One region of the Streptomyces sp. NPDC002809 genome, then DNA from elsewhere that is predicted to be linked to it. Evidence: riboswitches for the same ligand, from Rfam matches in the RefSeq annotation. Region 1 holds a riboswitch; each other region holds the start of a gene.

Region 1 (7,519 bases):
CCGACGCCTGTGAGAAGACCGGTCTCCAGTAGCTCTGTGTCCAGGACTCCGGACGAACGCCACCGCGCGTTCGTCCGGCGGGGGACGAGACCGTCGGCCCGCACGGACGGGCAGCGGAGGAGGCGGTTCCTTTGCCGCAAGAACCAGTGCTCACTCTGCGGGGGATCTCCAAACGCTTCGGCGCCGTCCAGGCGTTGTCGCACTTCGACCTCGAGGTCCGTCCCGGCGAGGTGGTCGCGCTCGTCGGCGACAACGGCGCCGGCAAGTCGACCGCGGTCAAGGCCATCGCGGGAGTCAACCCGCCCGACGAGGGCGTCATCGAATGGCAGGGCCGCAAGGTCGGAATCGGCCGCCCGCACGACGCCCAGAACCTCGGCATCGCGACCGTCTACCAGGACCTGGCCCTGTGCGACAACCTCGACGTGGTCGGCAATCTCTTCCTCGGCCGCGAACTGCGCCGCTTCGGCGTGCTCGACGAGGTCCGCATGGACCAGCGCTCACGCGAACTGCTCGACACGCTGTCCATCCGCATCCCGAGCGTCCGCATCCCCGTCGCCTCGCTCTCCGGCGGACAGCGTCAGACGGTGGCGATAGCCCGGTCGCTGATCGGCGATCCGAAGGTCGTCATCCTGGACGAGCCGACCGCGGCCCTGGGCGTGGAGCAGACGGCCGAGGTCCTGGACCTGGTCGAACGGCTCCGCGACCGCGGCCTCGGGACCATCCTGGTCAGCCACAACATGGTGGACGTGATGGCGGTCGCGGACCGGATCGCCGTGATGCGCCTCGGCCGCAACAACGGCTTCTTCGACCGGCGCTCCACCACCACCGAGGAGATCATCTCCGCCATCACCGGGGCCTCCGACAGTGCGGTCACCCGGCGCCAGGCCCGTAAGCGGGAGGAGGAGCGATGACCCGGGATCCCGCACACGACGACTCCCAGCAACCCGCACACGACGACTCCCAGCAACCCGCCCGCGACGACTCCCAGCAACCCGCCCGCGACGACTCCCAGCAACCCGCCCGCGACGACTTTCAGCAACCCGCGCACGACGCCATGCCCGCTGTCGACACCCGTCTGCTCGTCCGCGAGGAGGGTATCCGGGGGTACGCAGGGGAGTTCTGGCGCAAGATGCGCAGCGGGGAGCTGGGTTCCCTTCCCGTCGTCATCGCCGTGATCATCATCTGGACGGTGTTCGGCAGCCTGAACAGCACGTTCCTCTCGGCCCAGAACCTCTCCGACCTCAGTCAGCAGATCGTCGGCACCGGCATGATCGCCGTCGGCATCGTCTTCGTGCTGCTCCTCGGCGAGATCGACCTGTCCGTCGGGTCCGTCAGCGGTCTGTGTGCCGCGATCTTCGCCGTACTCAATGTCCTGAACGGCATGAACGAGTGGCTGGCGCTCCTCGTCGCGGTTCTGGGCGGAGCCGCCGCCGGTCTCATCCAGGGCTTCTTCTTCGCGAAGGTCGGCGTGCCCGCGTTCGTCGTCACTCTGGCGGGCAACCTCGCCTGGAACGGGCTGATGCTCCAGGTGCTCGGTTCGAGCGGCACGGTCAACATCCCCGCCGACAGCATCGTCGCCGAGATCTACTCGACGATCTACCACAGCCCGGCCGCCGCCTACGTGGCCGCGGCCGTCGGGGTCGGACTCTTCCTGGCCGCCTCCCTCCTGGACGCCGCACGCCGCAGAGCGGCCCGGGTGCCGTCCCGGCCGGTCGCCGAGATCGTGCTGCGCACGATCGTCATCGCGGCGATCGCCTTCGTCACCGCGTACATCCTCAACCGGTACCAGGGCCTCCCGCTGGCTCTCCTGATCTTCCTGATCGTGCTGGTGGTACTGGACTTCGTGCTCCGCCGCACCACGTACGGCCGGAAGGTCTTCGCCGTCGGCGGCAACTCGGAGGGTGCACGACGGGCCGGCATCAGTGTGCCGTTCGTCCGGATGTCGGTCTTCTCGATCGCCGGCACGATGGCGGCGGTCGGAGGTCTGTTCCTCGCCGGGCAGATCCAGTCCGCGAGCCAGACCTCGGGCGGCGGCAACCTCCTGATGAACGTCATCGCCGCAGCCGTCATCGGCGGCACGAGCCTGTTCGGCGGACGCGGTTCGGTCTGGTCGGCCCTGCTCGGCGCCCTGGTGATCGGGTCCATCCAGTCCGGGATGAACATCATGGGCGTGAGCAACGCGATCCAGTTCATGATCACGGGATCCGTCCTGCTGGCGGCAGTGGTCGTCGACTCCGTCTCCCGCAGGAGCCAGAAGGCCGCAGGACGCGCTTGATCAGCAGCACCAGGCCCCGCACGAGGGGCAGGTCCTGCCGGCTGACCGCGGTCGCGACCGTCCGACCGATTCCGTCACGCGGGATCACCGTCCCGACGACGACGGAGCCCATGAAGGGCTGTCGGGTGACACATCAACTCACCTGACTCCGCCGATGGTTGCCGGGAATGCCCGATGCGTACGCACCACCCCGTGAACCACGGGGCCGGGTATGCGGGGCCTGGCATCCGCCGAACACCGGATGAGGCGGCCGCGTCCCAGGTCGCGCAGGGTGGCGACGGGCTGCGCCGGGCGACGGAGGCCGCGGACGTGCACGGTACGGCTTTCCGGGCAAGCGCGCAGAAGTTCACGCAGCGGCAATGAACCGGTCTACGCCCGCTCCATGAGGGCGTCGTGCCCGGTTTTCGCAGGTGACCGCCTGTTGCAGGGCGCCTGTTGGAGGGAACAGACGGAGCGGCCGCGCTGTTCCGGGGCATGGTGGTGCGAGCGTGACCGATGTGAGCATGGCCATGATCTGCAGGGCATTGCGTGGCGCTGCCTGCGCGCGTAGCGTTCCGGGCAGGTCACGAGTGTCAGCGTCAAGCCCTGGCTTGCTGACCGGCAACCCTCCTGCGCGGCGGGGTGCTCCAGGTGACGACCAGGCGGGGCCCGTCCGGGTTCCGCAAGCGCGAGGCCCCCGGGCCCGCCCGGCCGGAAGAGCGGAGGCGACGGTCATGCCACCGGTGTCCTGCCCGCTCGTCAGGGTGCTCGCCCCGCGCCGCCGCGTCCACCTCTATTCACGGCCGCACATCGACCTCCAGCGCGTGGCCGGCGCGCTCTGTTGTTCCTGACCCGTTCCCGCGACGCCGAACCTCCCGACGAGGCCCGGCGATCACCCACGGTCGATCAGGAAGGCACCCTTTCGTGTCCGCATCGTCATTGCCGCACCCCGCCCTGCCCGCCTCGCCCCTCCACCTCGCCGTCGCGCTCAACGGTGCGGGCTGGCACCCCGCCGCATGGCGCGAGCCGGAGGCCCGCCCCGGGGAACTGCTCACCGCCGCGTACTGGACCGACACCGTCCAGGAGGCCGAACGCGGCCTGATCGACTTCGTGACGATCGAGGACGCGCTCGGGCTCCAGTCCTCGCGGTTCACGGAGCCCGACGGCCGCACCGACCAGGAGCGCGGGCGCCTCGACGCGGTGCTCATCGCCGCCCGTGTGGCCCCGTTGACCCGGCACATCGGCCTGGTCCCCACCGTGATCGCCACACACACGGAGCCGTTCCACATCTCCAAGGCGATCGCCACCCTCGACTACGTGAGCACCGGCCGCGCCGGTCTGCGCGTCCAGGTGTCGGCCCGGAGCCACGAAGCCGCCCACTTCGGCCGCCGTACGTTCCCGCGATTCCGTGTCGAGGACCTGGACACCCCGCCCGTCCGCGCGCTGGTCGCCGAACTCTTCGAGGAGGCCGGCGACCACGTCGAGGCGGTACGCCGCCTGTGGGACAGCTGGGAGGACGGCGCGGAGATCCGGGACGACGCCACAGGCCGGTTCATCGACCGGGACAAGCTGCACTACACCGACTTCGAGGGCCGGAACTTCAGCGTCAGGGGCCCCTCGATCACACCCCGGCCCCCGCAGGGGCAGCCGATTGTCAGCGCCCTGGCGCACCGGAGCGTTCCCTTCCGACTGGTGGCCCGTTCCACGGACATCGGGTACGTCACCCCGCACGACACCGGTCAGGCCCGCACCATCATCGAAGAGATCCGCGCCGAACAGGCGGTGGCGGGACGGGCGGCGGAACCCCTGCACATCTTCGGGGACCTCGTGGTCTTCCTCGACGACGACCCGGCAGCCGCGGCGGCCCGCCGCGACCGTCTCGACGGCCTCGCCGGACACCCGTACAGCAGTGACGCGAAGGTGTTCACCGGCACGCCCGCCCAACTGGCGGACCTGCTCCTGGACTGGCAGCAGGCCGGGCTCTCCGGCTTCCGGCTGCGGCCCGCCGTGATCGGCCACGACCTCCCGGCGATCACCCGCGGACTCGTTCCAGAACTGCAGCGCCGCGGTGCCTTCCGGAGCGTGTACGAGGCCGACACCCTGCGCGGGCTGCTCGGACTCGCCCGCCCCGCCAACCGCTACGCCACCGTCTGAGCCGGAAGGACCACCGACATGAGCACCAGCAACGGCGCCGGCACCAGCACCGGCAAGCCGCTCAAGCAGATTCACCTCGCCGCCCACTTCCCGGGCGTCAACAACACCACCGTGTGGAGCGACCCCGAGGCCGGCAGTCACGTCGAGTTCAGCTCGTTCGCGCACTTCGCCCGCACCGCCGAACGCGCCAAGTTCGACTTCCTCTTCCTCGCCGAGGGGCTCAGGCTTCGCGAACAGGGCGGAAAAATATACGACTTGGATGTCGTGGGACGCCCCGACACCTTCACCGTGCTGTCCGCACTGGCCGCTGTCACCGAACGCCTCGGTCTCACCGGCACGATCAACTCCACGTTCAACGAGCCCTATGAGGTGGCCCGCCAGTTCGCCAGCCTCGATCACCTCTCGGACGGGCGCGCGGCGTGGAACGTCGTCACCTCCTGGGACGCCTTCACCGGCGAGAACTTCCGACGCGGCGGATTCCTCCCGCAGGAGAAGCGGTACTCCCGTGCCAAGGAGTTCCTCGCCACGGCCAACGAACTGTTCGACTCATGGCGCGGTGACGAGATCGTCGCCGATCAGCGGACCGGCACGTTCCTCCGCGACGCCCGGGCCGGAGCCTTCGTGCACAAAGGGCAGCACTTCGACATCGAGGGACAGTTCAACGTGCCGCGCAGCCCGCAGGGCCGCCCGGTGATCTTCCAGGCCGGCGACTCCGACGAAGGACGCGAGTTCGCGGCGGAGGGCGCCGACGCGATCTTCAGCCGCTACAGCACCCTCAAGGAGGGCCAGGCGTTCTACGCGGACGTCAAGGGCCGCCTCGCCCGCCACGGCCGCACCCATGACCAGTTGCTGATCCTGCCCGCCGCGACCTTCGTCCTCGGTGACACGGACGCCGAGGCACAGGAACTGGCCCGCGACGTACGCCGGCAGCAGGTCAGCGGCGCCACCGCGATCAAGCACCTCGAGTTCGTCTGGAACCGGGACCTCTCCTCGTACGACCCCGAAGGGCCGCTCCCCGACATCGATCCGGACCTCGGCGAGCACACCATCGCCCGCGGCCGCGCCCAGGTACGCATGTACCGCGACCCGCTGGCCGTCGCACAGGAGTGGCGGGAGCTCGCGGCCGCGAAGAACTGGTCGATCCGCGACCTGGTCATCGAGACCGGGAACCGCCAGGCCTTCGTCGGCTCGGCGGCCACCGTCGCCGGGACCATCAACGACTTCGTCCAGGCCGACGCCGCCGACGGATTCATCCTCGTCCCGCACATCACCCCCGGCGGTCTGGACGTCTTCGCCGACACCGTGGTCCCGCTCCTCCAGGAGCGTGGTGTGTTCCGTACGGAGTACGAGGGCACGACCCTGCGCGACCACCTCGGCCTGGACCGCCCCGACGCGGCAGCGGCCGAACGGGCGGCGTCATGAAGTTCCTGGCCATCACCCTCATCATCCACGCCCCGGACCCGGTGACCGGCGTCCTCAAGCCGACCACCGAACGCTTCCGTGAGGTGATCGACAACGCGCTGCTGGCCGAGGAGCTCGGCTTCGACGGCTTCGGCGTCGGCGAACGGCACGAGCGGCCCTTCATCTCCTCCTCGCCGCCCGTCGTGCTCAGCCATATCGCCGCGCACACCTCCCGCATCCGCCTCTTCACCGCCGTCACCACCCTCAGCCTGCTCGACCCGGTGCGCGCGTACGAGGACTACGCCACGCTCGACCATCTGTCCGGGGGACGCCTCGACCTCATCATCGGCAAGGGAAACGGGACGGCACAGCGCGAGCTGTTCCGCGTCGCGCCCGTGGAGCAGTGGGACCGCAACGCCGAGAGCTACGAGCTGTTCCGACGGCTCTGGCGTCGGGACAAGGTGACAGCCACACCACGCTTCCGCCCGGAGCTGACCGAGGCCGAGGTGTGGCCCAGACCGTTCCAGCGACCCGTCCGGGTGTGGCACGGCAGCGCCACGAGCCGGAAGTCGGTCGACCTTGCCGCACGCTACGGCGACCCGCTCTTCTCGGCGAACGTCACCCACGCGATCGAACCGTACGCCGAACTCATCCGCAACTACCGGGAGCGCTGGGAGCACTACGGCCACGACCCGGCACAGGCGGTGGTCGGCGCGGGGACGGCCGGGTTTCACACGGCCCGGACCTCGCAGGAGGCCGTCGCCGCCTACCGGCCGGTGTTCGAGGGCAATCTCGCGTTCCAGAAGAAGCTGGGCGTCGATCCGGTGTTCCCCACCCTGGAGGACTTCGTCGAGCGCAGCTCGGCACTGATCGGCAGCCCTCAGCAGGTCATCGAGAAGGTGCACCGCTACCACGAGCAGTTCGGACACACCGTCCTGCACCTGCAAGCGGAGGCCGGCGGCCTCACCGACGCCCAGCACCGGGACTCGCTCGAACTCTTCCAGTCCGACGTTGCCCCGGTGCTGCGACATGACATCCCCGACCCGCCGTTCGCTTGGGCCCCGGTCCTTGCCCGGCCCGCTCCGGTGCAGGCATCCGCGCTCGTCCCGACGAGCCACTGAGGAGTGTTCCGGCCATGTCCCGCATCCCTCTCGGGGTCCTCGACCTCATACCGATTCCGTCCGGTTCCACCGCCGCCGACGCGCTGCGCAACACCATCGACCTGGCCCGCCGGACCGAAGGGGCCGGCTACGCCCGCTACTGGTTCGCCGAGCACCACCTCAACCCCGGCGTCGCCGGCACCTCACCCGCCGTCGTGCTCGCCCTGACCGCCTCGGCGACCTCCACGATCAGGATCGGCTCCGGGGCCGTGCAACTGGGCCACCGCACCGCCCTGTCCACCGTCGAGGAGTTCGGCCTCATCGACGCGCTCCATCCCGGGCGGCTCGACCTGGGCCTGGGCCGATCGGGCGGACGTCCTCCGGAACGCAAGGGCGGGCCCGCACCGACCACGATCCCGGTGGTCGACGGACGCACCCCGAACGGACTGCGGATCCCGGCCCGGTTCTCCTTCGAACACCTGCTGGGCTCACCGCGGATCGCGCTACAGCAGCAGCTGCTGCACCAGCCCGGTGCGCGGGCGCAGGACTACGGCGAGCAGATCGACGACATCCTCGCGCTCCTGCGCGGGACGTACCGTTCCGCCGACGG
Region 2 (7,519 bases), on a different contig from region 1:
GACGCGGCCCTGAACCTGGTCGCTGTCACCGGCGCCGTCGACGATCGTCGTCTCGTCCTTGGTGATGACGACCTTGCGGGCGCGGCCGAGCAGGTCGAGACCGGCGTTCTCCAGCTTGAGGCCGACCTCCTCGGAGATGACGGTGCCACCGGTGAGGATGGCGATGTCGCCGAGCATGGCCTTGCGGCGGTCACCGAAGCCCGGGGCCTTGACGGCGACGGACTTGAAGGTGCCACGGATCTTGTTGACGACCAGGGTCGACAGGGCCTCGCCCTCGACGTCCTCGGCGATGATCAGCAGCGGCTTGCCGGACTGCATGACCTTCTCCAGCAGCGGAAGGAGGTCCTTCACGTTGCTGATCTTCGAGTTCACGATCAGGATGTACGGGTCGTCCAGGGACGACTCCATGCGCTCCATGTCCGTGGCGAAGTACGCCGAGATGTAGCCCTTGTCGAAGCGCATACCCTCGGTGAGCTCGAGCTCCAGACCGAAGGTCTGGGACTCCTCGACGGTGATGACGCCTTCCTTGCCGACCTTGTCCATGGCCTCGGCGATGAGCTCGCCGATCTGGGTGTCAGCGGCGGAGATGGAGGCGGTCGAAGCGATCTGCTCCTTGGTCTCCACGTCCTTGGCCTGCTCCAGGAGGGCGGCGGAGACGGCCTCGACGGCCTTCTCGATGCCCCGCTTGAGCGCCATCGGGTTGGCACCTGCGGCCACGTTGCGAAGGCCTTCGCGGACGAGCGCCTGAGCGAGAACGGTGGCGGTGGTCGTACCGTCGCCGGCGACGTCGTCCGTCTTCTTGGCGACCTCCTTGACCAGCTCCGCACCGATCTTCTCGTACGGGTCCTCCAGCTCGATCTCCTTGGCGATGGAAACACCATCGTTGGTGATCGTGGGGGCGCCCCACTTCTTCTCAAGGACGACGTTGCGGCCCTTGGGGCCGAGGGTGACCTTGACGGCGTCGGCGAGCTGGTTCATGCCGCGCTCAAGACCGCGCCGGGCCTCCTCGTCGAAGGCGATGATCTTGGCCATATGAAGTGGTCCTCCCGGACAGGGGTGGATTTCTCCGGACCGAGAGGCGCCCGCGACGGACGGCCTGCCTGTCTGCCGGTTCCTTGCCCCGACAGACCTGCGGGCCTCACCGGCCCGGTCCAAGTTTCTGTCACTCTCACCCAGAGAGTGCTAAGCCAATAATTAGCACTCGACCCCCGAGAGTGCAAGCGTCCCCCTCCGGAGTGTGGACAGTCGCAAAGGGGCCCGCGGGAGCCTCCCGGGACGGCGCGGAAGCGCCCCGGGGTGCCGCGGAAGCGCCCCGGGACGCACGGAGGGCCCGTACCCCAGGGGTACGGGCCCTCCGTGCGTGAGTAGTGTCGTTGGCCGACTGCGTGGTGACAGGCCGGGCTCAGCCGACGGCGAGCTTGACCATGTCCGCCTGCGGCCCCTTCTGGCCCTGCGAGATCTCGAATTCAACTCGCTGACCCTCTTCGAGGGTGCGGTACCCGTCCATCTGGATCGCGCTGTAGTGGACGAAAACATCCGCACCACCGTCGACCGCGATGAAGCCGTACCCCTTCTCCGCGTTGAACCACTTGACGGTGCCCTGAGCCATGCCTAACTCCCCTATTACTGGCCCTTGCACGGGACCGCACTTCGCGGGCCCGGGTCAGAACTCACCCTCCGACAGGAGAGGGTGTGTGCGCCGGAACGCGTCGACCGCGGCCGAATGTATCTGCCCAACTGCCCTCTGCAACAGGTCAATCGGACGAGAATTCTGCGCAGCACCGATCGCCCGAATGTGGGGGATTCATGAGATTCCAGGGCAAGTCAGGCCAGGCAAAGGCGACTTATGGCGCAAGGGGCTCAGGTACTTTGGCTGCATCTTGTCGTGGCCAGGCGCATTCTCATATGCGGGCGGCACGGGCAGCGGAGGGGACTTCCCTCACTCTACCGCGCTCAACCATGCAGAATTGCCCCCTCCGCTTCTCTCGCAGAGGGGGCAATTCCGGTGACGCGGTGAAGTCGGGCCGCGAGGCCCGGGGGCTCAGCAGCCGCCGGCGACGGCCGGGATGATCGAGATACCGGCACCGTCCGGGGTGACCGCGTCCAGGCCGCCCTCGAAGCGCACGTCGTCGTCGTTGACGTACACGTTCACGAAGCGGCGCAGCTTGCCCTGGTCGTCCAGGACGCGGGCGGCGATGCCCGGGTGGTCCTTCTCCAGGGACTCGATGACCTGGGAGAGGGTCGCGCCCTCGGCCGGGACCTCGGCCTGGCCGCCCGTGTAGGTGCGGAGGATGGTGGGGATACGGACCTTGACGCTCATGGTGGGTGCCCTTCCTGAGTCTCGAGTGGTCGGAAGCCGGTGCCCGGCCCGCCGGGGGGCCTGGGCGCCGGGTTCTCAGCTGGTGGCGAGCCCGGCGGCGCGGAAGGCTTCCAGACTCGGGCGGATCGTGGCGCTCGCCTGCGAGGTGGCGGCCACCGCGTCCAACGTCTTGAGGCCGTCACCGGTGTTCAGGATGACAGTGGTGAGCGCCGGGTCCAGCAGACCGGCCTCGATCAGCTTCTGCGTCACACCGACCGTCACCCCGCCGGCCGTCTCGGCGAAGATGCCCTCGGTGCGGGCCAGCAGCTTGATCGCGTCGACGACCTGCTCGTCGTTGACGTCCTCGACGGCGCCACCGGTGCGGCGGGCGATGTCCAGGACGTACGGGCCGTCGGCCGGGTTGCCGATCGCCAGGGACTTGGCGATCGTGTTCGGCTTCTGCGGCCGCACCACGTCGTGACCGGCCTTGAAGGCGGCGGAGACCGGGGAGCAGCCCTCGGCCTGGGCACCGAAGATCTTGTACGGCTTGTCCTCGACCAGGCCGAGCCTGATCAGCTCCTGGAGGCCCTTGTCGATCTTCGTGAGCTGTGAGCCGGACGCGATCGGGATGACGATCTGGTCGGGCAGCTGCCAGCCGAGCTGCTCGCAGATCTCGTAGGCGAGGGTCTTGGATCCCTCGCCGTAGTACGGGCGCAGGTTGACGTTGACGAAGCCCCAGCCCTCGCCGAGCGGGTCGCCGATGAGCTCGGAGCAGAAGCGGTTGACGTCGTCGTAGTTGCCCTCGATGCCGACCAGTTCACCGCCGTACACCGCGGCCATGACGACCTTGCCCTGCTCCAGGTCGTGCGGGATGAACACGCACGAGCGCAGACCGGCGCGGGCGGCGGCGGCGCCCACGGCGCCGGCGAGGTTGCCGGTGGAGGAGCAGGAGAGGGTGGTGAACCCGAAGGCGCGGGCGGCCTCGACGGCGATCGCGACGACGCGGTCCTTGAAGGAGTGCGTCGGGTTGCCGGAGTCGTCCTTGACGTACAGACCGCCGGTGACGCCCAGCTCACGGGCGAGGTTGTCGGCCTTGACCAGCTTGGTGAAGCCGGGGTTGATGTTGGGCTTGTCCGCGACATCGGCGGGGACCGGCAGCAGCGGCGCGTAGCGCCAGATGTTGTTCGGTCCGGCCTCGATGCGCTTCTTCAGCTCGTCCGGGGAGCCGCTCGGCAGGTCGTACGCCACTTCGAGCGGCCCGAAACAGGACGCGCAGGCGAAAAGGGGGCCGAGTGCGAATCGCTCTCCGCATTCGCGGCAGGAAAGCGCCGCGGCGGGACCGAGGTCCACGGAGGATTCAGTGTTTGCTTCAACAGTCTCAACAGCCACGATGGCGAGGTCCTTTCCTCATCTTCCTCGCGACGCATTTCGTCACGAGACGGAATTGGCACCTTCCCCACCTGACCTCGCGGTCGGCGGGAGGGTTGCCGGGACTTCAACGGGCCGTTCCCTCAGTCCCTCTGGATGAGCGCTGTGGCACTGGACCATGGATCCAGGCGTTTATCGGCGGACGGACCCCGGCATGCGACGGCCATCTGCGTTGTTCAAGACTGTAACCGAAGCACCGGACTGTTGAGATAGTCGTCCGAACCGCGAGATGGATCACATACAGGGAGTATCGACCGTGCTGGAAGAGGTCGAACGCTGGCTGACCAGGCGTTCCTGGTCAGCCGCCGACCGTCCGCTGGACCGTCTGCTGGAGGCCGGAAGCGGCGCGAACGGACCGAGCGTGAGCGTGGTGCTGCCCGCGCTGAACGAGGCGGAGACGGTCGGGGACATCGTCACGACGATCCGGCGCGAGCTCATGGAGAAGGTCCAGCTGGTCGACGAACTCGTGGTGATCGACTCCGGCTCGACGGACGCCACCACCGAGGTCGCCCGCCGGGCGGGTGCCCGGGTCGTCCACCGGGACGCGATCCTGCCCCGCATACCGGCCGTCCCCGGCAAGGGCGAGGTGCTGTGGCGGTCACTCCTGGTGACCGGCGGGGACATCGTCTGCTTCATCGACGCGGACCTGAAGGACTTCTCCGCGGACTTCGTCTCCGGCATCGTCGGCCCGCTGCTGACCGACCCCTCGGTCCAGTTCGTCAAGGCGATGTACGACCGCCCGTTCGGCGACACCACGGGCCAGGGCGGCCGCGTCACCGAAATGGTGGCACGCCCGCTGCTCAATCTGCACTGGCCGCAGCTGGCCGGCTTCGTCCAGCCGCTCGGCGGCGAGTACGCCGTGCGCCGCTCGCTGCTGGAGCGGCTGCCGTTCCCGGTCGGTTACGGAGTGGAGCTGGGCCTGCTCGTCGACGCCCTGCACACGGTCGGTCTGGACGCGCTCGCCCAGGTCGACGTGGGCGTCAGGAAGCACCGCCACCAGGACGGCCAGGCGCTCGGCCGGATGGCCGCAGCCATCTACCGCACCGCCCAACTCCGCCTCTCCCGGGGGCATCTGGTCCGCCCGTCGCTGACCCAGTTCGAGCGCGGCGAGCACGGCTTCGTCCCGCGCACCTATCCGGTGGACACCGAGGAGCGGCCGCCGATGCGCGAGATCGAGGAGTACGTTTCACGCCGTGCGGCGTGACGTGGCCTGACTTCGTACGTTTGGGCGGTTCGTGATCGGGCTAGATTCCGCCCATGGTCTCCGAGCACGCCCCTCAGCCCGCTGCCCAGGTACTCGTCGCGTCCAATCGCGGCCCGGTCTCGTACGCGCTGCGCGAGGACGGCACCCTCGACTCCCGGCGCGGCGGGGGCGGACTCGTCTCCGGCCTGAGCGCCGTGGACGACAAGATGTGGGTCTGCGCCGCCCTCGGGGACGGGGACCGGGAGGCGGTGCGGCGCGGGGTCGGCGAACCCGGCGTCCGGATGCTCGACATCGACGCGGACGTCCACGCCGACGCGTACAACGGCATCGCGAACTCGGTGCTCTGGTTCGTCCACCACCTGCTCTACCAGACCCCCGTCGAACCCGTCTTCGACGCGGAGTTCCGCCGTCAGTGGGCCTCCTTCGAGACGTACAACCGGGCCTTCGCCGAGGCGCTCGCCGAGGAGGCGGGCGAGGGCGCGGCGGTCCTCGTGCAGGACTACCACCTGGCGCTGGTGCCCGGCATGCTCCGCGAGCTCCGCCCCGACCTGCGGATCGGCCACTTCTCGCACACCCCGTGGGCGCCCGTCGACTACTTCCGGCTGCTGCCCGACGACATCGCGGAACAGCTCCTGCACGGCATCCTCGGCGCCGACCGGGCGGCCTTCCTGACCCGCCGCTGGGCGGACGCGTTCATCGGCTGCTGCACGGAGATCCTCGGCGGCACCGGCCGCACCCGGATCGGGGTGCACGGCCTCGGCGCCGACGCGGAGTTCCTGCGCCGCCGCGCGCACGAGGCGGACGTGGACGAGCGGATGGCGGCGCTGCGGGAGCAGGTGGGCCCCGGCCGGAAGACGATCGTGCGGGTGGACCGTACGGAGCTGTCCAAGAACATCGTCCGCGGGATGCTCGCCTATCGCGCCCTGCTCGACGAGCGGCCCGAGTGGCGCGGGCGCGTCGTCCACATCGCGTTCGCCTACCCCTCGCGGCAGGACCTCGGGGTCTACCGGGAGTACACCGCCGAGGTGCAGCGCGTCGCCGACGCGATCAACGAGGCGCACGGGACGGCGGACTGGACCCCGGTCGTCCTGCACGTCAAGGACGACTTCGCCCGCTCGCTGGCCGCGTACCGGCTGGCGGACGTCGCGCTCGTCAACCCGATCCGGGACGGGATGAACCTGGTCGCCAAGGAGGTCCCGGTCGTCTCCGACCACGGCTGCGCGCTGGTGCTGTCACGGGAGGCGGGGGCGTACGAGGAGCTGGGCGCCGACTCGATCACGGTGAATCCGTACGACGTGTCCGCCACCGCCGACGCGCTGCACGAGGCGCTGACGATGGCGGACGACGAGCGGACGGCCCGCACGAAGCGGCTGGCCGCGGCGGCCACCGCGCTGCCGCCGCAGCAGTGGTTCCTGGAACAGCTGGAGGCGCTGCGGCAGGAGTAGGGCGGGCCGGTCAGTTCGCCGGGTCCTCCGCCCCGGCGGCCTTGCGCGCCTCCTCCGCCTCCGCCGCATCGACCGAGAACGCCGGGTCGTCCCACATCTCCGGCGGTGACGGATTGCCCGGCAACGGGCCGATGTCCACGCTGTGGCCGTCGGGTCCCGCGCAGAGGACGAACGGCCCGGTGCGCGGATCCATCAGCACGGCCAGATGGGGATCGGCGTGGTGCAGCCACCAGTTGGACATACCGAGAGACGAATCGACCCGCAGGAACTCGAAGGCCCGCCACAGCGAGGCGATCCTCACAATCGCTTCGGGATGCATCCACCAGTCCGGACACCAGGCCAGGTGGACGCCGTCCACGCGCCGCCACACCACCTGGGCGAGATACTCCTCGTAGAAGAGGTCCACCGACCGGAAGACCAGTTCGGTGCTGTCGTCGGTCTCCATCGGCGGCGGTGCCCCCGCGGCCGAGGCAGGACCTCCGTCGGCGGGAACATCCGTCTCCCCATCCTGTTCCGGCATCGTTCTCTCCTCCCGAAACGCACAAACCGCTTCTGTCACGTAGGTCGTACAGCGGCCGCCGGTCAGCCCTTCGGCACCCCGTAGCGACGGCGCACATCGCTCGCCTCGGCCCTGCGTCCGCAGCCGTCCAGCAGCTGGGCCCAGCGGGTCGCGGATCTCGTCAGGTCATCACCCGGCGACGGCTTGCGCGCCGACATCCGGGCGTAGTTCTCGGTGGCCTCGCGGGCGAACGGAAGCGCGCGCAGCAGGGCGCGCATTCCTCCTGCCGCCGAGGCGTGATGGGCCAGTTGCACCAGATTCTCGGCGAGCCGCACCCGGCTGAAGTCGGAGTTCACGGCCACCGGGCGCAGCAGCACGACGGCCCGCTCCCTGAGCGGTACCGGATCGCCGCCCTTGCCACTGGTCTCCCTCAGCCAGGCCACGAGCGTGAGCCCGGCGGCGTAGCCCGCGGCTTCCTGCCCGGGGTCCTCGCGCCACCGCCGCTCGTACAGTTCCAGTGCCTGGTCCCCGGCCGCCAGTGCCGCCTCGGGCTCGTCGTGGTCCGACAGGGCCAGGGCCTGTTCGTGAAGTGCCTCGGCGAGGTACATCTCGTTCGGGGCGGGATGCAGGCGGACCAGCTCGCG
Region 3 (7,519 bases), on a different contig from region 1:
CCGGACGCGACGCCGTCGACCGTGATCTGAACACCTGGGAAGGACTCGCCCGCTCCACCGACTTCGTCCAGGAAGACGACGCGCGCAAGTAGGCGGCCCCGCCCGGCCGCCGCTGTAGCGGACGGCGCGGTGTCCCCCGGGCCGGGCCGCGCGCTGGGTCGCGGCCGGCCGAGGAACAGGCCCTGGACGTCCCGCCCGAGGAACAGGGCCCGTACGTCCCGACCGTGTGAGTGACCGTTCAGTTCTGCCGTGGCAGCAGCTCCGCCTCGAACCGGTCCAGGAAGGCGTCGATGGAGGCGTCGGTGGAAGGATCGGCGGCCCGGGCCCCGGCGGAATAGATCACGAACTTGGTCAGGCCGGCCTCGATGTACGCGTCCAGCAGCCGGTGCAGTTCCGGCCAGCCGGCAGCCACGAGATCCCCGGGGTCGCTCTCCGGAACGCGCCGCCGAATCACCTGGGCGAGGTCGTCCGGGATGCCGCCCTCGGCGACGGTGAGGCTGATCCCGAAGTGGTCGGGCTCGATCTCCCGGCCCGCTTCCGCCGCCGCGGCCTGAATGGCCTCGCGGGCCCGTCCGGCGGCCTCGGGGGTGAGGAACGACCCGAGCCATCCGTCCCCGTACCGCCCGACCCTGCGCAGTCCTGCGGGTGCGCTGCCCCCGAGCCAGATGTCCAAGGGCCTCGCGGGCAGCGGCCCGATCCGTGCGGCGTCGACTCTGAGGAACTCCCCTTCGAATCCGGCGACTTCCCCGCTGAGTGAGGCCCGCAGCAGCTCCAGGGACTCGTCGAACAGCGCCCCGCGCCGTCCCTCGGGTGCGGGGAACAGCTCACGCTCGCCGGTCCGGGCGGGCTGGAGCCCGAACACCGGGAGCACGCGCCGGGGCGAAAGACCGGCCAGGGACGCCAACTGCTTTGCGACCAGCACCGGGTGACGCCCCGGAAGCACCGCGACCGACGTACCGACCTTCAGCCGGCTCGTCCGTGACAGGGCGTGCGCCATGCCGATGAAGGGATCGACCGCGTCCGAACAGACCTGCTCCGACAGCCAGAGCGAATCCACTCCGCCGCTTTCGAGACGGTCGACGATCCGGCTGAAATCCGACAGGGATGGACCGGCACCGAGTCCCACACCGAAACGGATCTTCATGGCGCTCACGATACGCGCGCGTACGGAGAGGGCGCAGCCACCCGGTCTCAGCCACCGAGCAGAACAGGAAAGGCCTCCATGTCGTTCTGCGTCATCACGGGAAGCTTGCGGATGTCCGCATCCGGCACCGCGAGCCGCAGTTCGGGGAAGCGCCCGAAGAGCGCGGGCAGGGCGATCCCCGCCTCGACGCGGGAGAGCGCCGCACCGGGGCAGATGTGCGGGCCGTGACCGAAGGTCATGTGCCGGATGGGGGTGGGGCGGGTGATGTCGAAGGCGTCGGCGTCGGGGCCGTGCTGCTCCGGGTCGCGGCCGATCACCCGGTAGGAGATGACCACTCCCTCGCCCTTGGCGATGACGCCGTCACCGACCTGGATGTCCTCGGTGGCGAACCGCATCAGCAGGTGGGTGGTCGGGGTGTCCCACCGCAGGGTCTCCTCGATCACGGTCTGCCAGGAGACCTCCCCGCCGAGGACCATCCGCAACTGGTCGGGGTTGGCCAGCAGGGCGCGTACGGCGTTGAGGATGAGCCCGATCGTGGTCTCGTGCCCGGCCGCGACCATCGCCTTGAGGTTGCCGATCACCTCTTCCTCGGTCAGCGGTTCGCCGCCCTCGTCGGCGAGGATGAGCGCGGAGGTCAGGTCGTCGGTCGGCCGCGCGGTCTTCTCCCGTACGAGCCCGGCGTAGAAGACGTCCAGGTCGGCGAGGAGGGCCAGGCGCTCGTCCTGCGGGGTGAGCATCGAGAAGAAGGCCTTGTACCGGCGGGTCAGCATGGCGTTCGCGGCGGGGTCGACCCCCATCAGCATGCCGACGACGCGCATGGGCAGCGGCTGCGCGAACACGGACTTGAGGTCGACGACGGCTCCGCCCCTGCCACCCTCGGCGAGCGCGTCCAGCAGCTCCTCGGTGAACTTCTCGATGTCGGGGCGTATCGCCTCCAGCCGGCGGGGCGTGAGCGCCTGGGAGGTCTTGGTCCGCAGCCGGCGGTGCTCGTCGCCGTCGACGGTGAACATGGACCGGCCGGCGTCGATCATCCCGATGAGCGGCCACGCGTGCGTCACCTCGCCGCTCTGCCACAGCCCCCAGGCGTCGAGGTCCTTCACCAGCCGCGGATCGAGCAGGAGCTGCCGGGCGTCCGCGTGCCGGGTGATGGTCCAGGCCGGAACACCGAGCAGCTCGATCCGGGCCAGTGGCCCGGCGTCGCGCAGCCGCGCCGTCTCACCGTCCAGGTCCTGGACCATCGGGTCGATGACGACGGTCCCGCCGTCCTGGGCTGCTGCCTGGGCGGCGGCGTGAGAGCAGTTCACGAGAAGTCTCCTGTCGTACGAACGGGGGTGAACCGAACAGGGAGCGCGGTGGAGCCTCGAAGGAACGCGGAAGGCCGTCGCACGAGTTCGTCGGCGGGGACACCGAGCTGGAGATCGGGCAGCCTGTCGAGCAGGACCTCGATGCCGGTACGGGCGATGATCTCGGCGATCTCCTGGGCGGGGAACGGGCATCGGTACTCGCCGTGGCTGAAGGCGAGATGTGCGCCGTTGCCGCCCTGTGCGGATGCTCCGGTGTCCGACATGCTCTGGCGGATCAGGGGGTCGGTGTTGGCGGCACCGAGCCCCAGCAGCAGCATGTCCCCGGCCTTGACCCGCTGTCCGCCGAGCTGCGTGTCCCGTACGGCCCAGCGTCCGGCGAGTATCTGGGTGGGCGTGTCCTCCCAGAGCACCTCGTTCATGGCCTCTCCGATGCTGCGCCGGCCGCGGGCCATGGAGTCGGCGAACTCGTCCTCGGTGAGCATCAGCCGAAGGGAGTTGCTGATCCAGTCGGCGGTGGTGAGGTGCCCGGCGGCCGTGATGGCCATCAGGTCGAGCATGTACTCCTCGTCGGTGAAGGCCTCGGGGAAGGCGAGCATGCGCGAGGTCACGTCGTCCCCGGGTGCGGCCCGCTTCGTGGCCACCAGCCGGGCCATGTGTTCCCCGAACCGCAGATGGGCGCTCTGCGCGTCCGGGCCGCCGTCGGCAAGATCCTTCAACACCCGGGCGATGTCGGCGCCTTCGGCGTCGGGGAACCCGATCAGCCGGGCGAGGACGAGGACGGGGAGCGGATCACAGAAGTCGGCGACGAGGTCGGCCGTACCGCGGCTGCACACGTCGTCGATGAGCCGGTCGGCCAACTGCTCGCAGTGGCTGCGGATCTGATGCGTATCGGCGCCTTCGAGGGCCGGACCGACCATACGGGCGTGCCGTCGGTGCTCCTCCCCCGCGCTGAAGTAGATGGACGGCAGGGGGCGCCCCACCATCGGCAACAGGGGCCAGTCGTCGGGGATGTGGGGCCACTGGTTCCACAGACCGACATCACGGGGGAACAGCTCGCCGTCGCTGGTGACTTGATGGAGTTCGCGGTACCCGATGACCAGCCAGGCGGGGAACCCGCCGGGCAGTTCCACGGGGACGACGGGCCCGTGATCACGCCTCATGGCGCGGTAGACGGTCTGGGGTTCGGTCTGGAACCCGGACCCGCCGAGCGGCACGGCCACGGTATGAGCCGGACAGCCGGGAGGCGGTGGAGGAGTGGACGGCGCGGGTTCGGCGGAAGAGGGGCGCGTCATGAGTCCTGACTCCTGTGGCGACAGCTGCAAGCGTCATGATCATGCGATCAACGCACGTTCACTATAAGGATTTTATGTGACGCCGGAACGGTCAACGGCGATCAATCCCGCACCTTGAACAGAGCAACAGGGCGACATCTCAACACAATTGACAAGCATCACGATGTACCGCCCCGGGCGGAGCCGTCCTCGCACAGATCCCCGCCCTGGAGAGCGACGTTGACCAGCCCGGCACCCCTCGCATCCCCAAGTCCGCTGCCTCCGTCGCCTTCACCCTCCTCGAGCCTCAGCGCGTGCCAGCGCTCCAGCCAGTACACACGCCCGCGGTGACCGGCGAGCGTTTCCCGCAGCGCGCCGGGAGCGTGCGTCCAGACCACGGGGAGATCACCCGAGTAGGCGAAGGCGGGGCGCAGTTCGACCCATCCGTCGTCGCGGACGTCACCGGAGGTGAGCAGGATCTCGACGGACCGCCCCGGCTCCTGCAGGCACTTCTTGGCATGGATCCAGTGCACGCGGTGACCCGCGGCATAGCGGGTGCAGTCGTCGCTCCGCACGGAGTCGTTCCGGGTGAGATGACGCAGCATGGTGAGGTTCGCCTTCCGGGGTGAGGACCCCGAGTGCCTGCACCGCGGTCCGCTGTTCCCCGTACCCTGCGCACGGGGCAGGTCGTCACCCGGAGCACCCGCAGCGGAGCGGGGTGCCGTCCAGCAAGCCGGGGCTGTGCACTGGAACTCATGACCCGTCCACGACTCCAACCCACGCACACGGCAGGCCCCGACGGGTGGTCAGGAGTGCGCAGCGCCGGAGCGGCGGGTGGTCCGGAGCGCGTGGCGCCCGGCCACGGGCCCCACCCACCCCCGGACACCCGCCGGCCGGGGCCACTCACCCGGTGACGAGGCCCGGGTCGCTCGAACCGGCCCGGCCCGTCTCGACGTGCCCGGCGAAGCGCCGCAGGAAGGTGGCGTCCACGTCGGAGACGACGGTGACGTCGTACCAACTCCCGCTTCCCCGCAGGTCAAGCACGTGCTTCACGGTCGCGCCGGCGCGGACCGCGAAGGCCTGCACCCCTCCCCCGTACCCGACGGCACTGCGCGCGCTCAGGCGTACGGTCGCGGAACCGCCATTGACGAAGGTCAGCTCAAGCCCACCTGTGGCGGCGTCATGACGAGCTGTCACCTCCGGCCCCGCTGTCTTCCCGTCCGCCCGGAAGGTGCGCAGGAATCCGTTGGGGCCATGAACGGTGAGGTCGGTCACTCCCTTGGAGTAGGCGGTGTTCCAGCTGTCCGAGAGGGACTTTCCGGCCTCGGTGGTGTAGGTCCAGGGCCCGTCGGTGCGATTCGCGGAAGTCACGAGGAACTGCGCCCCTGCGGCGGCGCCGCCACTGAAGGTGAGCCGGTACTTGCCGGTGGCCGTATCGGCGGCGCCGTCCACGAAGGGCGCGTAACGCAACGGCCGAGTGGGGCGCGCCCCCTTCTCCTGCTTGGGCACACTGCCGGTGGCGGGCGGCGCGGGGACGTAGTCGGGGTGCCGGAGACGGTCCGGAGGCTCGTAGGCATCCGTCGACGGCAGCGAGACGTCCGAGGTGTCCGTACGGCGGAAGTCGAAGGCCGAGGTGAGATCGCCGCAGACGGCCCGCCGCCAGGGCGAGATGTTGGGCTCGCGCACACCGAAGCGCTGCTCGATGAACCGGATCACGGAGGTGTGGTCGAAGACCTCGGAACACGCGAACCCACCGGTGCTCCACGGGGAGACCACCAGCATGGGCACCCGCTGGCCGAGCCCGTACGGCCCGGCTGCGTACCGGATGTCCCCGGGGAAGTAGTCGGCGGAGGTGTCCACGGTGGACAGGCCCTGCGAGGCCCCCGACGGCACGAAGGGCGGAACGACGTGATCGAAGAAGCCGTCGTTCTCGTCGTAGGTGATGAAGAGGGCCGTCCGGCCCCAGACCTCGGGGTCGGCGGTCAGCGCGTCAAGGACCTGCGAGATGTACCAGGCACCGTAATTCGCGGGCCAGTTGGGGTGCTCGCTGTACGCCTCCGGGGCGACGATCCAGGACACCTTCGGCAGCGTCCCGGCCCGGACATCGGCCTTCAGGTCATCGAGCAGCCCTCCACCGTTCTTGATGTCGGTCCCTGTGCGCGCCTTGTCGTACAGCGGATCTCCGGGCTGGGCTTCGCGGTAACTATTGAAGTACAGAAGCGAGTTGTCGCCGTACGTGCCCCGATAGGCATCGTTGATCCACCCCCAGGACCCGGCCGCGTCGAGCCCGTCACCGATGTCCTGGTAGACCTTCCACGACACCCCGGCCTGCTCCAGCCGCTCGGGATAGGTGGTCCAGCCGTACCCCGCCTCGTCGTTGCCGAGCACAGGGCCCCCGCCGGACCCGTCGTTCCCCGTGTGTCCGCTCCACAGGTAGTAGCGGTTCGGGTCGGTCGACCCGATGAACGAGCAGTGGTACGCGTCGCAGACGGTGAACGCGTCGGCGAGGGCGTAGTGGAACGGTATGTCCTCACGGGTGAGGTGAGCCATCGTCGTCGCGGTCTTGGCGGGCACCCACTGGTCGTACGCACCCTTGTTGAACGCCCGGTGCCCGCCCGCCCAGTCGTGGTTCAGGTCCCGGAGGAACTGCATCCCGAGCTCGTCGGCGGGCGGCCGGAACGGCAGCACCTCCCTGCCGAGGAGGTCCTTCTGATGCCAGACCGGCTTTCCGCTGGGCAGCGTGACGGGCCGCGGGTCACCGAAGCCGCGGACGCCGTTCATGGTGCCGAAGTAGTGGTCGAAGGAACGGTTCTCCTGCATCAGCACGACGATGTGCTCGACGTCCCGGAGGGAGCCTGTACGGCCCCGCGCGGGAAGGGATGCGGCGCGGGCGATGCTGCTCGACAACGCGGTGTAGGCGGCCGTTCCTCCGGCGAGTTGCAGGAGGCGGCGACGGTTGAGTTCTGCCATGAGTGGGGGCCTCTGCAGGGTGAGGGGATGTGGGGGCGGAAGCGACTGGAGTGTTCCAGAATCGACGTGCCCTGCGGAAGACCCGTGCAGTGTGCACGGGGTGGCGGTAGGCCGAACACTCGGCGACGGAGCGGGTCGGAGCCTGCGCCGTGCCCGTCGTCCGCGCCATCCCACCCGGCCACAGCACTGACCACGGCCCTGCACGTCCTGCCGGAGGCAGGGCCAGGCGCTGGCGAGGCAGCGGAAACCGCCCTGGAACCGGCCATCCTGCTGGAGCTGCTGGCAACCGATTTCTCGGCCGCCTCCGGGTACGCGCAGCTGATGCGAGCGGACCGGAGCAGCGCCGACGGACCCGGGCCGCGTTGGACGAGGTGCGCAACCTGCCGGACGAGGCTGAACAGAACACCATCCAGCACCAGTTCGGCCGGGCGTCAGTGGATGTGCGGCGCGGCCCGGACGGTGCTCTGGACGGGCTGTCCGTCCGGACGGACTTCGAATCGCACTCCGCGGACCACTACCGACTGCTGGCGGAGATCACGCGCGGCCCCACGCCCGGGATCGGCGAAGGCCGCACCGTACAGGACACCTCAAGGGCCCTTCCCTTCCTCCCCCGCACCGCAACCGTCATCGCCATCGGCATCGGCATCGGCATCGGCCAACACTGGTAATTTTGCGGCTGATCACGTGTTGGTCCCGGCGGGTTCCGCCGGGTCGAGAGGGCGGGCTGCATACGTGCAAATCTCACAGGTCCTGGACAAGGTCGACGCAGGCGATATCGCCCTCCCAGAATTTCAGCGCGGATATGTGTGGACCCGCGACCAGGTGCGCGG
Region 4 (7,519 bases), on a different contig from region 1:
CGCGTGCAGGAAGGGGACGTCGCCCCGCTCCCGGATCCCCGCAGCGACGGCGCGGACGAGCCGGGTGGCCAGGCCCCGGCCGCGATGGTCGGGGTGGGTGCAGACGGCGCTGATCTCCGTCCAGCCAGGCGGACGCAGCCGTTCGCCGGCCAGGGCGATCAGGCGTCCGCGGTCGCGGATGCCGAGATAGGTGCCCAGTTCGACGGTACGGGGCAGAAAGGGGCCCGGTCTGGCGAGGGCGATCAGTCCGAGGATCTCGGGTACGTCGGCGGGGCCCAGCCGCACCGCTTCGGGCGCCGGTTCGGCGTGCAGTGCGGTGTCGATCAGCTGGACTCCGTCACCGCTCTGCTCGGTCTCCCACCCGTCGGGCACGGACTGGACGCCGGTGACCGGGGTGACGGTCCCGGGCCCGACCAGTGCGGCCAGGTCGTCCCAGGCGCGGGGGTCGGTGGGATCGTCGAGGGCGGTGAACGGGGAGACGTCCGTGGGGTAGCGGGCGGCCCGGCCGACCCGCTCGGCGAACCGGATGTGCGGGCCGGTCAGTGCGGCCCAGGCCGCGTTGTCCAGGACGTGTGGCGGGTGGGGGCTCGGGGACGGGGCGTGATTGCTGGTGAGCATGGCGGTACTGGGTCTCCGTGTCGGGAACGCGCCGGGCGGGGCGGGGGCCCGGCCGCGGCACGGCGGGGCCCCCGGACGGGCGGTGGGTCAGGAGTTGTCGAGCGGCAGCCCGGGCGGGTTGACCCGTGAGCTGTCGACGGCCTCGTTGGAGAGGTTCCAGGCGGCGAGCCACCGGGCGTACTGGCCGCTCTTGATCAGATGGTTGATCGCGGCTGCGATCGGCTCGGCAAGCCCGCTGTCCTTCTTCGCGGTGGCCGCGATCAGGCCCTGGAGCGTCGCACCCGCGCCGGAGAACTTGCCCGCGTTACGCGTCGCGTTCGGCGTGTTCGCCGTCTGGGTGATGTGGTAGGCGATGCCGGGGTTGGGGCCGAAGGAGATGTCGATCTTCCCGCCGGCCAGTGCCAGCGCGGTGGCGTTGCTGTCCCGGTAGTACTTGACGTCGAGCGTCTTGCCGTCCTTCGCCAGTTTCTCCTTCCACTCCAGAAGGATCTTCTCCTGGTTGGTGCCCGCGCTGACGGCGACGGTCCTGCCGGCCAGGTTCCGGTAGTCGCCGTCGAAGTTCCAGGTGCTCTTCTTCCCCACCTCGAAAGCGAGGTTGTCCTGCCGGTAGGAGGCGAACTCGTACTTCTTCTTGCGCTCCTCGGTGTCGGTGACGTTGGACAGGGCCACATCGACCTTGCCGCTGTCGATCCCGACGAACATGTTCTCCCAGGTCGAGTTCTTGATCTCCGCCCTGAGCCCGAGGACCGCCGCGACCAGTCGGCCGAGGTCGGGTTCGGCGCCGGTGAGCGTCTTCTGGTCGTCACCCACGTAGGCCAGGGGCGGGAACCCCGCCGGCAACGCACCCACGCCGATCACCAGCGTGCCTCGCTCGGCGATCTCCGCGGGCAGTCCGGCACTGATCGACTCGACCTCGGACACTTTGAGCGCGGTCTCCTTCCCGGCACCGTTGGACAGGGCGCCGACGGTGACCGTTCCGGCTGCGGCTGTGCCGCTCCTGGAGGCGGCGTCGCTGTCGCCGCCGCACGCGGCGAGACCTAGGGCGAGGGAGGCGACGGCCGCGGAGGCGGTGACGCCGCGGAGGAGGCTGCTGCGGAGACTGAGGGTGTGCATGACTGTCCTTGTCGGGTGGCGGGTGGGCGGCGGTGGTACCGAAGGAATGCCGAGTGGGTGCGGTGGTACCGAAGGAGTGCCGGGTGGGCGGTGGCGGGGAGCGAATGCCGGGCGGCGCCGGTGGGACGGAGGGAGTGCCGGGTGGGCCGCGGCCGGACCGCCTCGCTCCACGACGTGCGGGGGTCAGAGCACCTTGCTGAGGAAGTCCCTGGTCCTGTCATGTTGCGGGTCGTCCAACACCTGCGCGGGAGAGCCCTGTTCGACGATCCGGCCGCCGTCCATGAAGACGACCCGGTCGGCGACCTCACGGGCGAAGCCGATCTCGTGGGTGACGATGACGAGGGTCGTGCCGCTGCTCGCCAGGTCCTTGATGACCGCCAGCACTTCGCCGACCAGTTCGGGGTCGAGCGCGGACGTCGGCTCGTCGAAGAGAATGACGCCGGGCCGCAGGGCGAGGGCACGGGCGATGGCCACACGCTGCTGCTGGCCGCCGGACAACTGCCGGGGGTACGCCCCGGCCCGGTCTGCGAGACCCACCCGGGCCAGCAGGTCGCGGGCCTGCTCCCGGGCCGCGCCCTTGGCGAGCCTGCCGGTCGCCACCGGGGCGGCCGCCACGTTGTCCAGCACGGTCAGATGCGGGAACAGGTTGAAGTTCTGGAAGACGAAACCGATCCGGCTGCGCTGGGCCAGAATGACCCGCTCGCTGAGTTCCTTGAGCCGTTCGCCCTGCCGGCGTACACCGATCATCTCGCCGTTCAGGCTGACATGGCCGATCTCCGGCTTCTCCAAGTGGTTGATCACCCTGAGGAGGGTGGACTTGCCCGAGCCCGACGGCCCGAGGATGACCGTGACCTCACCGGGCCGCACGGTCAGCTCCACCCCGTCCAGGACCCGTTGGCTGCCGTACCACTTGTACACGTCGTGCACCTCGACGGCGGCCGGGCGTATCTCCTGCGTGTCGGTGGTCATGTCGCCGTCTCCCTCCGGACCCGGGCCCTCAGTTCGCCGAGGCCGGTCCGTACCTTCCGCAGCGGGGTCGGCGGCAGGGTGCGCAGCGCGCCCCGCGAGTAGTGCCGCTCGACGTAGAACTGGATGACGGACACGGCGCTGGTGAGGATCAGGTACCAGACGGTGGCGACCAGCAGCAGGGGCACGATGTCGCCGGGGTAGGTGCTGCCCATGCTCTGTACGGAGCCGAACAGGTCGAGCAGGGAGACGTAGAAGACCAGCGAGGTGCCCTTGATCAGACCGATCAACTGGTTGACGTAGTTCGGGGTGATCGAGCGCAGCGCCTGCGGGAAGACGATCTTCGCGAACTGGTATCGCCTCGGAAGGCCGAGTGCGGCGGCCGCCTCGTGCTGCCCCTGGTCCACGGAGAGGATGCCTCCGCGCACCACCTCGGAGGCGTAGGCCGCCTCGTTGAGGCTCAGTCCGACGACCGCGACGGCCATGTCGGTGGCGAGGCGCGACTCGTCGAAGGTGAAGAAGGCCGGACCGAACGGCACCCCGATGCTCAACGTGCGGTAGAGGGCACTGAAGTTGTAGAGGAACAGCAGGACCACGATCAGCGGCACCGAACGGAACAGCCACGTGTAGAGCCAGCTCGCCGTGCGCAGCACCGGGTTCGGGGAGAGCCTCGCAAGGGCCAGCAGGACACCGCCGAGCAGGCCCAGCGCGGCGCTGTACACCGCCGCTTCGAGGGTGACGAGCAGTCCGTCGAGGATCGCCGGCCGCAGGAACCAGTACTGGAAACGGCCCCATTGGTAGAACGGGTTGGTCACCAGACCGTGAGCGATCTGGGCGCCGAGCACGAGCACGACGATCGTGGCGATCCATCGGCCGGGACGCCTGAGCGGGAGGACCCGCTGCGCCGCCAGGGGCCTGGGCGCGGCGTTCGGGCCGGGACGGGGGTTCGCGTCGGTGGGCGGCGCTGGTCCCGGGGACACAGCGACGCCGGAGAGTTCACTCATGGAGGGCTCCAGCGGATGCGGACACCCCGGACCGCGGGAGGCTGCGGCACCGCGCCCGTCGGGGACGGGCCGTCGGGACGCGGCACACAGCGCGGCTCAGGGGCCGGGTGGGGAGAGGGCACACCGCGGCAGCGGTGGATGTCAGGGAATAGGAGAGCCGTCAGCCTTGACAGAGAGGGCGTGAAACGGCCGTACACAGCGCGCTGTTGACACGCAGCAGGTCGACGGAGCGGTCCGCGCACAGCAGGACGCAGCCGCGGGGCCGCCGAGCGGCCATCCCGTCAGCTGCGTTCATCTCGCTCACCGTCACCATTCCGCCCCGCGGGGCCTCACGCTTACCGAACGTCATCCGGTCCGGTCCTCACCTGGGGCACCCCACCGCGTGCGAGGGTTGCCGGCCGGCAAGCCAGGGCTCTTCGCCGGCACTCGTGACCGTTCTGCTCTGCGCCGGAGGTTAGGGCCGCATCGAAAAGGATGTCAACGCCGGTGACCACCAGGCGAGACGGCACGTCCCGCCTTCTTGACGGCGCCACCGGACGCACCGAAACTGGCGTGGACGGTCACGATTGTCAGCGCTGCCCGTGCGGGAGTTCCCGCTCGTGCGGTCATCGGCCCCGGCCCGCTGACAGGCAACCCTTCCACCGCGATGGGGTGCCCCGGGTGACGACCGGGTCCTGTTGGAGCAACAGGACAAGCGCGGTCTCGCGTCTCGCGAGCCCCGATGGCCAGGACCGGTGGGAATTGCCCAGGAACGGCTTGACGAGGCGCCTGCACATCGATCTGTTGCGCGTCTCCAGCGCTTACTAGTCCGCGTCGGACCTGCCCCCGCCCGATCGGCCGGACTCCTCGTTCCGGTGCGCTCGTGCCGGGCCGGGGCAGGTCCTTCGGTCCGGACCGGTACGCAAGCACAGTCGCTCCGCATCCGGCCGCCGGTGCCAGCATGGCGGCGGTGGCTTCGTCGTTCCCCCAGGGATCCCCATAGGGAGAGTCATGCCCGAGACAGCATCGCGCGGTTCCAGCACGGACAACTCGCCGCAGCGCGGCCCCGTTTCCTCCGCCTCCGCTGCACGCGCCGCAGGCCTTCGCCCGTCGTCGGGTGTACCGTCCCCCCGCTTCGACAGCAGGATCGGCGTCGGTCTCGCCGGCGGCTTCTATCCGGCGCCGCATCGCTACGAGCTCTTCCTGTCGGCGAGCTGTCCGCGCTCGCTGCGCATCTCCATCACTCTCGGCCTTCTCGGCCTGCGGGACTCGGTCGCCACCACGCTCCTCACCCACCCGGCCGCGACCCCCGAGGCCTTCGCCTCGCTGCGCAGTGCGTACGAGGCGACGGTGCACCACTACGACGGACCGCTGACGGCTCCCGCCCTGTGCGACCGCTGGAGCGGCCGCATCGTCAGCAACCACACGCCCGACATCCTCCGCGACCTGGCCGGTCTGCTCTCCGGGCACAACGAGGCCTGCCCCTCCGCGCTGCACCCGCCGGAGCTCGCCGCGGACATCGAAGCCCTGCGTGAGCTGCTGGACCAGAAGGTCACCCCGTCCGCATCGCCCTCGGAGCGTTCGGCGGCGCTCGACCTGATGGAGCGCCGTCTCTCCTTGCACCCCTATGTGCTGGGTGCGGAGCTGACGGCCGCCGACGTGGACCTGTGGGTGGCACTCGTCCAGCCCGGCCCGGTCAACTCCTTGTCCGCTCACCCCCGGCTCCAGGACTTCGTGCGCCGGCTCGGCGACCACCCCGCCTTCCCGTGCGCGAACGACGTGGCGGCCGACGCGGCGTGAGCCCCTGCGCTCAGCCGTCGTCGCTCACGGCACTCCGGCCCGCTCCCCCGGCGGGCTCCCCCGGCGGGGGATAACGGACGAAGAGGATGCCCTCCACATCCCCGTCGGGCGCGCCGTAGACATGGAGTGCGTCGGCCCGCCAGTGCGCGAAGGCGCCGGGGCCGGCCGTACGGGTGTCGTCCGGCGGGCCGACGACGGCGGTGCCGGACAGCACCATCAGGCTCTCCCGCGTACCCGGGACGTGCCCTTCCGACTCCTGTACGGCGCCCGCCGTGATGCTGATGCGGAACACGTCGGTGACCGCGGCCCCGTCCTCGTACCGCTCCAGAAGAACGGCGGTTACGGCACTTCCCGAGACGCCGGGAAGTGCCGGGCCGGAGCCGTCCCCCGGTCGCAGGTCGCTCAGTACGGCGCTGAGCGGAAGGCCGAGCGCGGTGGTGAGTGCGTACAAGGTCTCCAGAGTGGGGTTGCGTGTGCCGCTCTCCAGCTCCGAGAGCGTGCCCTTGCCGACGCGGGAGCGCCGGGACAACTCCGACAGCGACAGGTCCCGTTCGCGCCGCAGCGCTCGCAGCCGACGTCCCACGTCCTCGTTCAGCCCCATAGGCCGTGCACCCGCTCCACTGTCCTGGTTGACGGGCGTCGGCCCGCCTCTCTAGTGTTCCACATACAGAACGTTCCATATATGGAACGCCCCGCGGGCGCGCCCGGCCGACAGCCTGCCGTCGGCGCAGTCAGGCACCGCCACCGGCCGGGCAGGCACCGCGCCGGACACGCACCCAGTCGGGCACAGCACAGGAAAGTGGCTCACTCATGTTCGCGATCACCCGTATACGCTCCGCCGCGCCGCCATCGGCCGTGGTCGCCGGCCTGATCGCCGTCATGGTCGGGGTCACCAGTTCGGCGGCGCTGGTCTTCACGGCCGCGCAGGCGGCGGGGGCGGACTCGCACGAGATCTCCTCCTGGATGCTGGCGCTCGGTGTCGGACTGGCCTGCACCTGCATCGGGCTGTCGCTGCGTTACCGGGCGCCCGTCGTGACCGCCTGGTCGACGCCGGGAGCCGCGCTGCTCACGACGGGTCTGAGCGGTGTGTCGATGGCTCAGGCGGTCGGCGCGTTCGTCTTCTCGGCCCTGCTGATCCTCGTGAGCGGTGTGACGGGCTGGTTCAGCCGTCTCATGGGCCGGATCCCGGTGCCGCTGGCGGCCGCGCTGCTCGCCGGGGTGCTGCTGCGGTTCGGCACGGGCCTGTTCAGCACCATGCACGGCGGATTCGCGGTCGCGTTCCCCATGTTCGTGCTCTATCTGCTGGGCCGGCGCCTGCTGCCCCGGTACGCGGTGCTGCTGGCGCTCGCCGCGGGCGTGGTGGCCACCGTGTTCACCGGCGGCTGGCAGCTGGGCAAGGTCCGGCTCGCCCTGGCCACCCCGGTCTTCACCACGCCGGAGTTCGACTGGAAGGTCCTCGTCAGCGTCGGCGCACCTCTGTTCGTCGTCACGATGGCCTCGCAGAACCTGCCCGGCGTCGCGGTGATCCGCGGTGCCGGCTACGACGTGCCGGTCTCGCCGCTGATGACGTGGACCGGCGCGGCCAACGCCGTCCTGGCGCCCTTCGGGGCGTTCGGCCTCAACCTGGCCGCGATCACGGCCGCCATCTGCACCGGCGAGGAGGCACACCCCGACCGCGACAGGCGCTTCCTCGCCGCCGTGTGGGCGGGCGTCTTCTACCTCTGTGTCGGCCTGCTCGGCGCCACCGTCGCCTCGCTCCTCACCGCGATGCCGCAGGAACTCGTCCTGGCGATCGCGGGGATCGGCCTGCTCGCCACCATCGAGGCCTCCCTGTCCGCGGCACTGGCCGACAAGGCGTCCAGGGAAGCGGCCGTGGTGACGTTCCTCGCCACCGCCTCCGGCGTGACGCTGCTGGGGATCGGCTCCGCGTTCTGGGGTCTGCTCGCCGGCCTGGTCACCGGCGTGATCGCCTCGGCGGGGCGCCCGCACCGCAAGGAGCCCGCCCCCGAGCCGCTGCCGGGCGAAGTCCGCGTCCGCTG

What was found. A riboswitch is a leader RNA that binds a small molecule or an ion and turns the genes downstream of it on or off. The one in region 1 is predicted to bind S-adenosylmethionine.
Region 2: linked by a shared signal. The riboswitch ahead of thrC (threonine synthase) and the one ahead of ABT025_RS34000 (putative leader peptide) in region 1 are both predicted to bind S-adenosylmethionine.
Region 3: linked by a shared signal. The riboswitch ahead of ABT025_RS20350 (hypothetical protein) and the one ahead of ABT025_RS34000 (putative leader peptide) in region 1 are both predicted to bind S-adenosylmethionine.
Region 4: linked by a shared signal. The riboswitch ahead of ABT025_RS36025 (amino acid ABC transporter permease) and the one ahead of ABT025_RS34000 (putative leader peptide) in region 1 are both predicted to bind S-adenosylmethionine.

The regions. Positions count from the first base shown of each region.
Region 1 is NZ_JBEOVJ010000093.1:1,243-8,761, reverse strand. It holds gene ABT025_RS34015 (sugar ABC transporter substrate-binding protein) at 1-32, shown strand, start outside; gene ABT025_RS34010 (ATP-binding cassette domain-containing protein) at 132-911, shown strand; gene ABT025_RS34005 (sugar ABC transporter permease) at 1,055-2,275, shown strand; SAM riboswitch class IV at 2,837-2,949, shown strand; gene ABT025_RS34000 (putative leader peptide) at 2,989-3,105, shown strand; gene ABT025_RS33995 (LLM class flavin-dependent oxidoreductase) at 3,179-4,408, shown strand; gene ABT025_RS33990 (NtaA/DmoA family FMN-dependent monooxygenase) at 4,427-5,830, shown strand; gene ABT025_RS33985 (LLM class flavin-dependent oxidoreductase) at 5,827-6,930, shown strand; gene ABT025_RS33980 (LLM class flavin-dependent oxidoreductase) at 6,945-7,519, shown strand, end outside.
Region 2 is NZ_JBEOVJ010000023.1:40,844-48,362, forward strand. It holds gene groL (chaperonin GroEL) at 1-1,032, opposite strand, end outside; gene ABT025_RS16400 (cold-shock protein) at 1,403-1,609, opposite strand; gene ABT025_RS16405 (MoaD/ThiS family protein) at 2,042-2,320, opposite strand; gene thrC (threonine synthase) at 2,396-3,688, opposite strand; SAM riboswitch class I at 3,704-3,830, opposite strand; gene ABT025_RS16415 (glucosyl-3-phosphoglycerate synthase) at 3,984-4,931, shown strand; gene ABT025_RS16420 (alpha,alpha-trehalose-phosphate synthase (UDP-forming)) at 4,985-6,376, shown strand; gene ABT025_RS16425 (DUF4913 domain-containing protein) at 6,387-6,896, opposite strand; gene ABT025_RS16430 (trypsin-like peptidase domain-containing protein) at 6,959-7,519, opposite strand, start outside.
Region 3 is NZ_JBEOVJ010000032.1:34,200-41,718, reverse strand. It holds gene ABT025_RS20370 (oxidoreductase) at 1-92, shown strand, start outside; gene ABT025_RS20365 (TIGR03854 family LLM class F420-dependent oxidoreductase) at 239-1,144, opposite strand; gene ABT025_RS20360 (cytochrome P450 family protein) at 1,192-2,448, opposite strand; gene ABT025_RS20355 (cytochrome P450) at 2,445-3,740, opposite strand; gene ABT025_RS20350 (hypothetical protein) at 3,899-4,324, opposite strand; SAM riboswitch class IV at 4,371-4,480, opposite strand; gene ABT025_RS20345 (phosphocholine-specific phospholipase C) at 4,623-6,689, opposite strand; gene ABT025_RS20340 (hypothetical protein) at 7,052-7,357, shown strand; gene ABT025_RS20335 (GmrSD restriction endonuclease domain-containing protein) at 7,422-7,519, shown strand, end outside.
Region 4 is NZ_JBEOVJ010000109.1:2,771-10,289, forward strand. It holds gene ABT025_RS36010 (GNAT family N-acetyltransferase) at 1-618, opposite strand, end outside; gene ABT025_RS36015 (transporter substrate-binding domain-containing protein) at 706-1,731, opposite strand; gene ABT025_RS36020 (amino acid ABC transporter ATP-binding protein) at 1,915-2,700, opposite strand; gene ABT025_RS36025 (amino acid ABC transporter permease) at 2,697-3,701, opposite strand; SAM riboswitch class IV at 4,028-4,135, opposite strand; SAM riboswitch class IV at 4,260-4,404, shown strand; gene ABT025_RS36030 (glutathione S-transferase family protein) at 4,692-5,480, shown strand; gene ABT025_RS36035 (helix-turn-helix domain-containing protein) at 5,491-6,081, opposite strand; gene ABT025_RS36040 (benzoate/H(+) symporter BenE family transporter) at 6,291-7,519, shown strand, end outside.